2 regions of the Stenotrophomonas sp. JC08 genome follow, and region 2 is predicted to be linked to the other one. Evidence: riboswitches for the same ligand, from Rfam matches in the RefSeq annotation. Region 2 holds a riboswitch; the other holds the start of a gene.
What was found. A riboswitch is a leader RNA that binds a small molecule or an ion and turns the genes downstream of it on or off. The one in region 2 is predicted to bind cobalamin.
Positions count from the first base shown of each region.

Region 1 (4,278 bases), 110 kb from region 2:
TGCGCACGATGCGCTGGGCATAGCCCAGGTCGTTGACCAGCGAACCGAGCTGGCTGCCGTCGAGGCGGCCATCCCGGACGGCGGCGAACAGGCGCGCGGTGAATTCCTCCTTGAATGCCTGCATGCGCGGTTCCAGTGCCTGCAGCTCGTGCCGCCAGCGCTGCGGGTCGTCATGCTGCTGGCCGCAGCGCACCAGCCAGGCCAGCGCATCGAGCAGTTGCAGGCGCAGCTCGCGGTAGGCATCGGCGGCGGCATTGCCGGCCTGTGCTTCGGCACCGGCATGGCGCTTAAGGTTGGCCTGCAGCTGATGCGCGTCCTTGACCGCCTTGACCAGCTGCGAGGCGGCTTCCTGGCCGTTGCGCCACCACTGCTGCTGGACCGCATCGAGCGGCTGTTCGAAGCGGCCGATGAAGCGCAGCAGTTCGCCGTACAGCGGCTTGACGTGCTGGCGGTACAGCGCCTCGCTGTCCAGGGGCGAGCGCTGCAGGCGCTGGCGCAGCACGGCGACGTCGCGCTGCGGCGAATCCAGTTCGTCGGGCGGGCAATACAGGGCCTGGCCGATGACTTCCAGGCTGATCCGGCCCAGATGGTGCAGCTCCTGGCTGAAGGCCTCGGTGGCGCTGTCGGCGCTGAGCAGTGCGCTGTCGGTCAGATAGGGCGAACGGTTTGGTGTCGGGCCGCTGGCGATCTCGGCGATCAGCCCGACCGCTTGCGGGCGGTCGGGCAGCCAGCGTTCCAGCAGTGCGGCGAAGGCCGGCTGCCACGGCCAGAACAGCGCCACGCCCAATGCGTTTATCAGGGTGTGGAACAGGGCCAGCTGGATCAGCGCGTTGTCGCCCATGCCGGCCACCGCGGTGAGCCACAGCACCGCCGCCTGCAGCAGCGGCAACGCCAGCAATGCCAGTGATGCGGTGGTGACGTTGAACAGCACGTGCGCCAGTGCCAGCCGCTGCCCGGCGCGGTTGCCGCCGATGTAGCCCATCACGCCGGTGGTCACGCTGCTGCCGACGTTCGAACCGATGGCGATGGCCAGGCTCTGCGCCGGCTCCAGCTGCCCCTGCGACAGCGCGGCCAGGGTCAGCATCAAGGTGGCGTGGGAGGACTGCACGATCACCGTCAGCAGCAGGCCCACGGCCACGAACAGCAGCGTGCCGGCCCAGCCATCGGCGGCATAGCTGCCCAGCTCGATGGTGGCCATCGCCGAGAAACCGTGCTTGATCTGGTCGATGGCCAGGAAGATGAAGGCGATGCCGACCACCAGTCGGCCGGCTGCCGCGCCCTGGGGGCCGGTGTAGCGCGCCAGCACGCCGAACACCAGCAGTGGCAGCGCCAGTGGCGACAGGCTCAGGTTCTGCCCGGCCAGCGCCAGCAGCCAGATGCCGCTGGTGGCGCCGAGGTTGGCGCCCAGCAGCACCGCGATCGCACCGCCGAGCTGGATCAGCCCGGTACTGAGAAAGGCGATGGTCAGCAGCGACACCAGCGTGCTGGACTGCAGCAGCAGGGTCGCGCCGCCGCCGAACAGCAGGCCCTTGAACGGGGTGGCGGTACTGCGCGCCAGCAGCCGTTCCATGCGGCCACCGGCCAGCTCCTTGAGGCCCTGCTCCAGGCACTGCATGCCGAACAGGAACAGCGCCAGCCCGGCGCACAGCTGCAACCAGCCGGCGCTGTAGTGGAACGATGCGCCCAGCGCCACCGCCAGTATCGCCACGGCAATCCACTTGAGCGTCTGGGTCACGACCACCTCCTCGGCAAGGGGCGGGGATTGAAGCAGGTTTGCCGGCAATTTGCGCGCTGCCGGGTCGTGCGCGACGCCTGCGACCAGCACTTTCTTCCGGGCCTGTCCCGGTTTTTTCACAATATCTGGTATTGCGGATGTCATTTATCCCCACTATCTTGTGGGCGTCGGTTCCATCGGGCAGCAACCCGGTGGACTAAGAGGGAAGCCGGTGAGCCTGTCAGGTGATTCCGGCACTGCCCCGCAGCGGTAATTGGGAACGACCCCGCCACACAGCACTGAGGCCGCCCGGCCTTGGGAAGCGGCGGGCCAGGAGAAGGCCATGCCTTCGCGCCCATGAGTCCGAAGACCTGCCGACAGCCGCGCGAAGCACACCGCGCGGTGCCGGCCGCGCGAATCTCCGGGGGGAGATGGTCGGTGCAGCACGAGTCGTGACGTGGACCCCGACGGTCCGCGCGTCGCGGTCCGTGCGACACCGCGTCCCCATGCTCTGGAAACGCCGGCCCCGCTACCTGTCGAGGGACGGGAGCCGCGTGCATCACGCATGGAGAAACACCGTGACCATTTCCGAAACGCCCGCCGCCGTCGCCACCGCCACGGCAGACGGATTCCTGTTGACCCCGCCGCCGACGGCCACCGCGATGAGCGTGACCAAGCGCAACGGCGTGGTCGAGCCGGTGGACCTGAACAAGATCGTGCGCGCCATCCAGCGCTGCTGCGAAGGCCTGCACGCGGTGGACCCGATGCGCGTGGCCACCCGCACCATCTCCGGCCTGTACAACGGCGCCACCACCCAGGAGCTGGATGAACTCTCCATCCGCACCGCCGCGCTGCTGATCGGCGAGGAGCCCGAATACGGCCGTCTGGCCGCGCGCCTGCTGGCCCGCTTCATCGCCAAGGAAGTCTCCGGGCAGGAGATCCACGCGTTCTCGCAGTCCATCGCCCGTGGCCACGAAGTCGGCCTGATCAATGATCGCCTGCTCGGCTTCGTGCAGACCAACGCGCGCAAGCTCAACGACGCCATCGACGTGTCGCTGGACCTGCACTTCGACTACTTCGGCCTGCGCACGCTCTACGACCGCTACCTGCTGCGCCATCCGCATTCGCGCAAGGTGCTTGAGACCCCGCAGCAGTTCTTCCTGCGCATCGCCAGCGCGCTGAGCGAGGACGTACCCGAGGCCCTGGCGCTGTACCAGCGCATGGGCAACCTGGACTACCTGCCGTCTAGCCCGACCCTGTTCAATGCCGGCACCGTGCACGAGCAGCTGTCCTCGTGCTTCCTGCTGGATTCGCCACTGGATTCGCTTGAGTCGATCTACGCCAAATACGGCGATATCGCCCAGCTGTCCAAGTTCAGTGGCGGCATCGGCGTGAGCTGGTCGCGGGTGCGTGCGCGTGGCGCGCTGATCCGCTCCACCAACGGCCATTCCAACGGCATCGTGCCGTGGCTGAAGACGCTGGATTCCTCGGTGGCGGCGGTCAACCAGGGCGGCAAGCGCAAGGGCGCGGCCTGCGTGTATCTGGAGACCTGGCACGCCGATATCGAGGACTTCCTGGAGCTGCGCGACAACGCCGGTGACGACGCGCGCCGTACCCACAACCTGAACCTCGCCAACTGGGTGCCGGACCTGTTCATGGTCCGCGTGGAGGCCGACCAGCAATGGTCGCTGTTCGATCCGAGCGTGGTGCCTGAGCTGACCGACCTGTACGGCGACGCATTCGAGCGTGCCTATGTGCAGGCGGAAATGCAGGGCAAGGCCGCACGGAGCATTTCCGCGCGCAAGCTGTACGCGCGGATGATGCGCACCCTGGCCGAGACCGGCAACGGCTGGATGACCTTCAAGGACAAGTGCAACCTGGCCAGCAACCAGACCATGCGTCCGGGCAATGTGATCCATCTGTCCAACCTGTGCACCGAGATCCTGGAGATCACCTCCAGCGACGAGACCGCGGTATGCAACCTGGGCTCGATCAACCTGGGCAACCACTTCGACGCGCACGGCGATTTCGATTTCGAAAAACTGGCCGAAACCGTGCGCCTGGCCGTGCGCCAGCTCGATCGCGTCATCGACCTGAACTTCTATCCGATCGAGACCGCCCGTCGCGGCAACCTGCGCTGGCGCCCGGTGGGTCTGGGCTGCATGGGCCTGCAGGACGTGTTCTTCCGCAAGCGGCTGCCGTTCGATTCGGAGCAGGCACGCGCGCTGTCCAGGCAGATCGCCGAGACGATCTACTTCCATGCGCTGGAGACTTCGTGCGAGCTGGCTATCGAGCGTGGCCCGCATCCGTCGTTCAACGACACCCGGGCCGCCAGTGGCGCCTTGCAGTTCGATGCGTGGAACATCGCCCCGGTGGATGTGGCGCGATGGGATGCCTTGCGGGCGCGCATCCAGCAGCACGGCCTGCGCAACTCGCTGCTGATCGCCATCGCCCCGACCGCGACCATCGCCTCCATCGCCGGCTGCTACGAATGCGTGGAGCCGCAGGTGTCCAACCTGTTCAAGCGCGAAACGCTGTCCGGCGACTTCCTGCAGGTCAACCGC
Region 1 covers NZ_CP197473.1:266,113-270,390, forward strand. The annotation lists gene ACSBPQ_RS01120 (Na/Pi cotransporter family protein) at 1-1,735, opposite strand, end outside; cobalamin riboswitch at 1,887-2,107, shown strand; gene ACSBPQ_RS01125 (ribonucleoside-diphosphate reductase subunit alpha) at 2,377-4,278, shown strand, end outside.
Region 1: linked by a shared signal. The riboswitch ahead of ACSBPQ_RS01125 (ribonucleoside-diphosphate reductase subunit alpha) and the one ahead of btuB (TonB-dependent vitamin B12 receptor) in region 2 are both predicted to bind cobalamin.

Region 2 (4,278 bases):
CATCTACGGCTCGGCCAAGATGGAGCTGCTGGACAAGCTCAAGGACGTCGCCAAGGGCTGGGACATCCGCTACACGCCGGACCCGAAGCCGGAAGCCGGCCTGTTCTTCCGCTCCGACCACTTCCCGTTCGCCAAGCGCGGCGTGCCGGCGCTGTCGTATTCGGCCGGTCAGGACTGGATCGACGGCGGCGTCGCGGCCGGCAAGGCGGCCTCGGACGACTACACCGCCAAGCGTTACCACCAGCAGGGCGACGAATGGCAGGCCGACTGGACCTTCGCCGGTGCAGTGCGTGATCTGGAAGTGGTCTACACCTTGGGCGAGCAGCTGGCGAACTCGCGTGACTGGCCGAACTGGAGCCCGGAAGAGGCCTTCCGCGCCACCCGTGACGCAAGCGCCGCAGAGCGCAGGTAATCACCGGCCGCCCCTCTCCCGGTGACGGCAGAGGGGCGAGGGTTTACGGAAAACAGGGCCGCACCATGCGGCCCTGTCTGTTCAGTGCTTGATGTTGTAGCGCAGCGTCAGCTGGTACTCGCGACCGGGCTGGTTGTACCAGGCCACGGTTTCATACTCGCGGTCGAACACGTTGGCGGCCTTGGCCTGCAGCGTCCACGCGTCGCTGAGAGCGTACTCCACGCGCACATCGACGGTGCCGTAACCGGCCAGACGCACGGTGTTGGCGGCGTTGTCGAAACGGTGACCGCTGCCGGCGGCGGTCACGCCCAGGCGCAGCGGACCGAACGCCTTGTCCACGTCCAGACGGCCGCTGGTGCGCGCGCGGCGGGCCAGCAGGTTGTCGTAGGTGGCCGCACCGGAAGTGTGGTCACGCGGGTCGGTGAAGCTGGCCTGGGCGTTGATGTCGAAACCGGCCAGCGACACGAAACCGGTCAACTCGGCGCCGCGGATACGGGCTTCGGCCACGTTGACCAGCGCGAAGCTGCTGTCATAACCGATCAGCTGGTCGATGCGGGTTTCATAGGCGTTGAAGGTCCAGTTCCAGGTGTCGGCGTACTGGGCGATGCCGAGGTTCAGGCTCCTGGATTCTTCCGGCTTCAGCAGCGGGTTGCTGAAGCCCGGGTAGTACAGGTCGTTGAAGGTCGGTGCCTTGAAACCGGTGCCGGCGCTGGCGCTCAGGCGCAGGCCGTTGCCGAAGGCCAGGCCGTAACCGACGCTGCCGGTGGTGTGGTTGCCGAACTGCTCGTTGTCGTCATTGCGCACGGACGCCTGCAGCGAGTGCGCGCTGAACTGGCCCAGGTACTCGGCGAACACGCCGGTGTTGTCGCGGTTGTCCACGTCGAACGCGGTGGTGCTTTCGATCTCGTCCTGCTGCCAGTCGGCACCGACGCTGATCTGCTGGCCTTCGCCGAACTTGATGTCGCCCTGCACGGCGGCGGTGTCGCGGCGGGTGTCGAAGCTGCTGGCGAAGCTGCGCCTGCCGTCGGCGGCGAAGTAGGCATCGGCCTGGTCGACGTTGCGGCCGATCTGCGCGGTCAGCTGGAACGCGTCGGAAGCGGCCCAGGCCAGCTTGCCGCCATAGACCTGCTGGCGGTTGTCGGCTTCATTGCCGCCGAAGATGCTGCCGTCGTACTCGTTGCGGGCGTCGGAGTTGAGCACGTGGCCTTCCAGGCTCACGGTTTCACCCAGTGCGTAGCCGCCGCGCACGTTGATCGAGGTGTTGCGGTAGCCGTCACGGTCCGGCTCGTCGGCATAGCAGCCGGCGCCCCAGGGGTGTTCGGCATTGCCGGCGGTGCCGCGGCAGGCGTTGATGCCGTCGGTGCTCTGGTAGCCGCCTTGGGCCGAGATCCAGCCACGTTCGCCGCGGTTGCTGAAGCCGGCGCTGGCCTGGCGCAGGTTGTGGCTGCCGGCGCTGAGTGACAGGTTCTGCTGCAGGCCCGGGCCGGCGCTGCGGGTGAAGATCTGGATCACCCCGCCGATGGCTTCGGAGCCGTACAGGCTGGAACGCGGGCCGCGCACGATCTCCACCCGCTCGATCTGGTCCACCGGCAGGTCCTGCAGGGTCGGCATGCCGTTGGTGGCCGAGCCGATGCGCACGCCGTCCACCAGCACCAGCACCTGGTTGGAGTTGCTGCCGCGCATGAACAGCGAGGTGATCTTGCCGGCGCCACCCTGGTTGGTGAAATCCAGCCCGGCGCGGCCACGCAGCAGCGCCTGCAGCGAGCTGGCCTGGCTGCGCTCGATCTGCACGCGGTCGATCACCTGCACCGGCACCACGCTGTCCTCGATCGAGATCGGCGTACGGGTGGCGGTGACGATGACATCGTCCAGTTGCGTGGGTGCCTGTTCGGCGGTGGCGATGCCCGGCAAGGCCAGGGCAAGGGCGAGGGAAAGGGTGTGGCGGGACAGTTTCATGCAAGCTCCGGTACCTGCGCGCTCCCGCGCAGGACAAGTGGGGGAGGTTGCCAGACAGAGAACGGGAGACGGAGGTCGCGCGCACGGCGCCACAGCCGCCGCCATGCCCTCCGCATCGCAACCAGTCGGCTTCCGGGCCGGTCTCCGGACTCGCAGGCGAAGCGGCAGCTGCCGTTTCCGTCCAGACGCCTTCCCGTGCACTGCACAGTGGCGGTATGTCTGGCCTTGTCCTGCTTACCGTTGCGGGGGCAGTGCCGGAATGGCGGCCGCTGGAGTTCCAGCGGTACGCGGCACCGGCTTCCCGTTTCAACCCGTCGGCGTTTGCCGGGGGTCACCCGAAAGTGTGCGCATTCTATGCGATCACATGCCGTGCATGTGCGAAGCGGCGGAGATCCGGCCGCGACGGGTAAAATGCGCGATTGCAACGCAGTATCGGAACAGACGTGACAGAAATGTGGTTCGGGCAGGCCTGCGGGCAGCCGTCGCAGGAACACCGTCAACGGGCCATGGCCCGCCAGCGGCAGCTGACCAAGCCGGAGGGCGCACTGGGCCGGCTGGAAACACTGGCCATCGAGCTGGCCGCGCTGCAGGCCAGCGACCGGCCGCAGGCCGCACAGGTACCGGTGATCGTGTTCGCCGGCGATCACGGCGTGGCCGCGCGCGGGGTTTCGGCCTATCCGCCCGAAGTGACGGTGCAGATGCTGCACAACTTTGCCGCCGGGGGCGCCGCCATCGCGGTGCTGGCACGGGAGCTGGGCCTGCCGCTGCACGTGTGGGACGTGGGCAGCCGCGCCGCCGCGCCGGTTGCCGGCGTCGTCACCGACAAGGTCCGTGCCGGGACCGAGGATTTCAGCACCGCCGCGGCGATGTCGGAAGCCGATCTGGATGCCGTGTTCGAGGCCGGCCGGCGCGCGGTGGAGGGTGCCTGCGGCAACGGTGCCGACCTGCTGGTGCTGGGCGAGATGGGCATCGGCAACACCACCGCGGCCAGTGCGCTGGGGGCGGTGCTGGGGCCGGCGTCGCTGGACGAGCTGGTCGGCATCGGCACCGGGCTGGACGCGGTGCGCATGGTGCAGAAGAAGAACATCATCAGCCGCGCGCTGACGCTGCACGGGGCAGCCGTCGATGCCGCGCCGGTGCCGGGCCGGGAGGCGCTGCGCCGCGTTGGCGGGCTGGAGATCGCGGCGATGAGTGCGGCGATGATCGCTGCCGCACAGCGTGGCGTGCCGGTGCTGGTGGACGGCTTCATCGTCTCGGCCGCTGCCCTGGCGGCGGTACGGATCAATCCCGGCGTGCAGGCGTGGCTGCTGTTCTCGCACCAGTCGGCCGAGCGCGGACACATCCGCCTGCTGGAGCTGCTGCAGGCGCAACCGCTGCTGCAACTGGACCTGCGGCTGGGCGAAGGCTCCGGCGCGGCACTGGCATTGCCGCTGGTGCGCATGGCCTGCGCGCTGCACAACCAGATGGCCACCTTCGAGGAAGCGGCCGTGGCCGATCGCGACGGTCGGCGATGATCCTGGATCTGTTGCGGCACGCCTCCACCGGGCGTCACGGTCATCTGGACGGGCGCACCGACCCGCCGCTGGTCGACGGGGCGATGGATGCGCTGTACCGCTGCCATGCGGGAATCGGCTGGAGCCGGGTGATCAGCTCGCCGCGGCGGCGCGCGCTGGATACCGCGCACGCGCTGGTGGCCGGCAGCAACCAGTTCTGCGAGATCCACCCGGACTGGGCCGAACTCGACTTCGGCGACTGGGACGGCCTGCATTTCGATGAACTGCCCGCCGAGCAGCTGGCCGCGTTCTACGAGGAGCCGCATGCGGTGGTGCCGCCCAACGGCGAGTCGTGGCCGCAGTTCCAGGCGCGCATCGAGGCGCAGCTGCAGCGGCTGGTCGACGAGGACGAGGGTG
Region 2 covers NZ_CP197473.1:375,288-379,565, forward strand. The annotation lists gene ACSBPQ_RS01605 (M28 family metallopeptidase) at 1-412, shown strand, start outside; gene btuB (TonB-dependent vitamin B12 receptor) at 494-2,368, opposite strand; cobalamin riboswitch at 2,487-2,722, opposite strand; gene cobT (nicotinate-nucleotide--dimethylbenzimidazole phosphoribosyltransferase) at 2,812-3,882, shown strand; gene ACSBPQ_RS01620 (histidine phosphatase family protein) at 3,879-4,278, shown strand, end outside.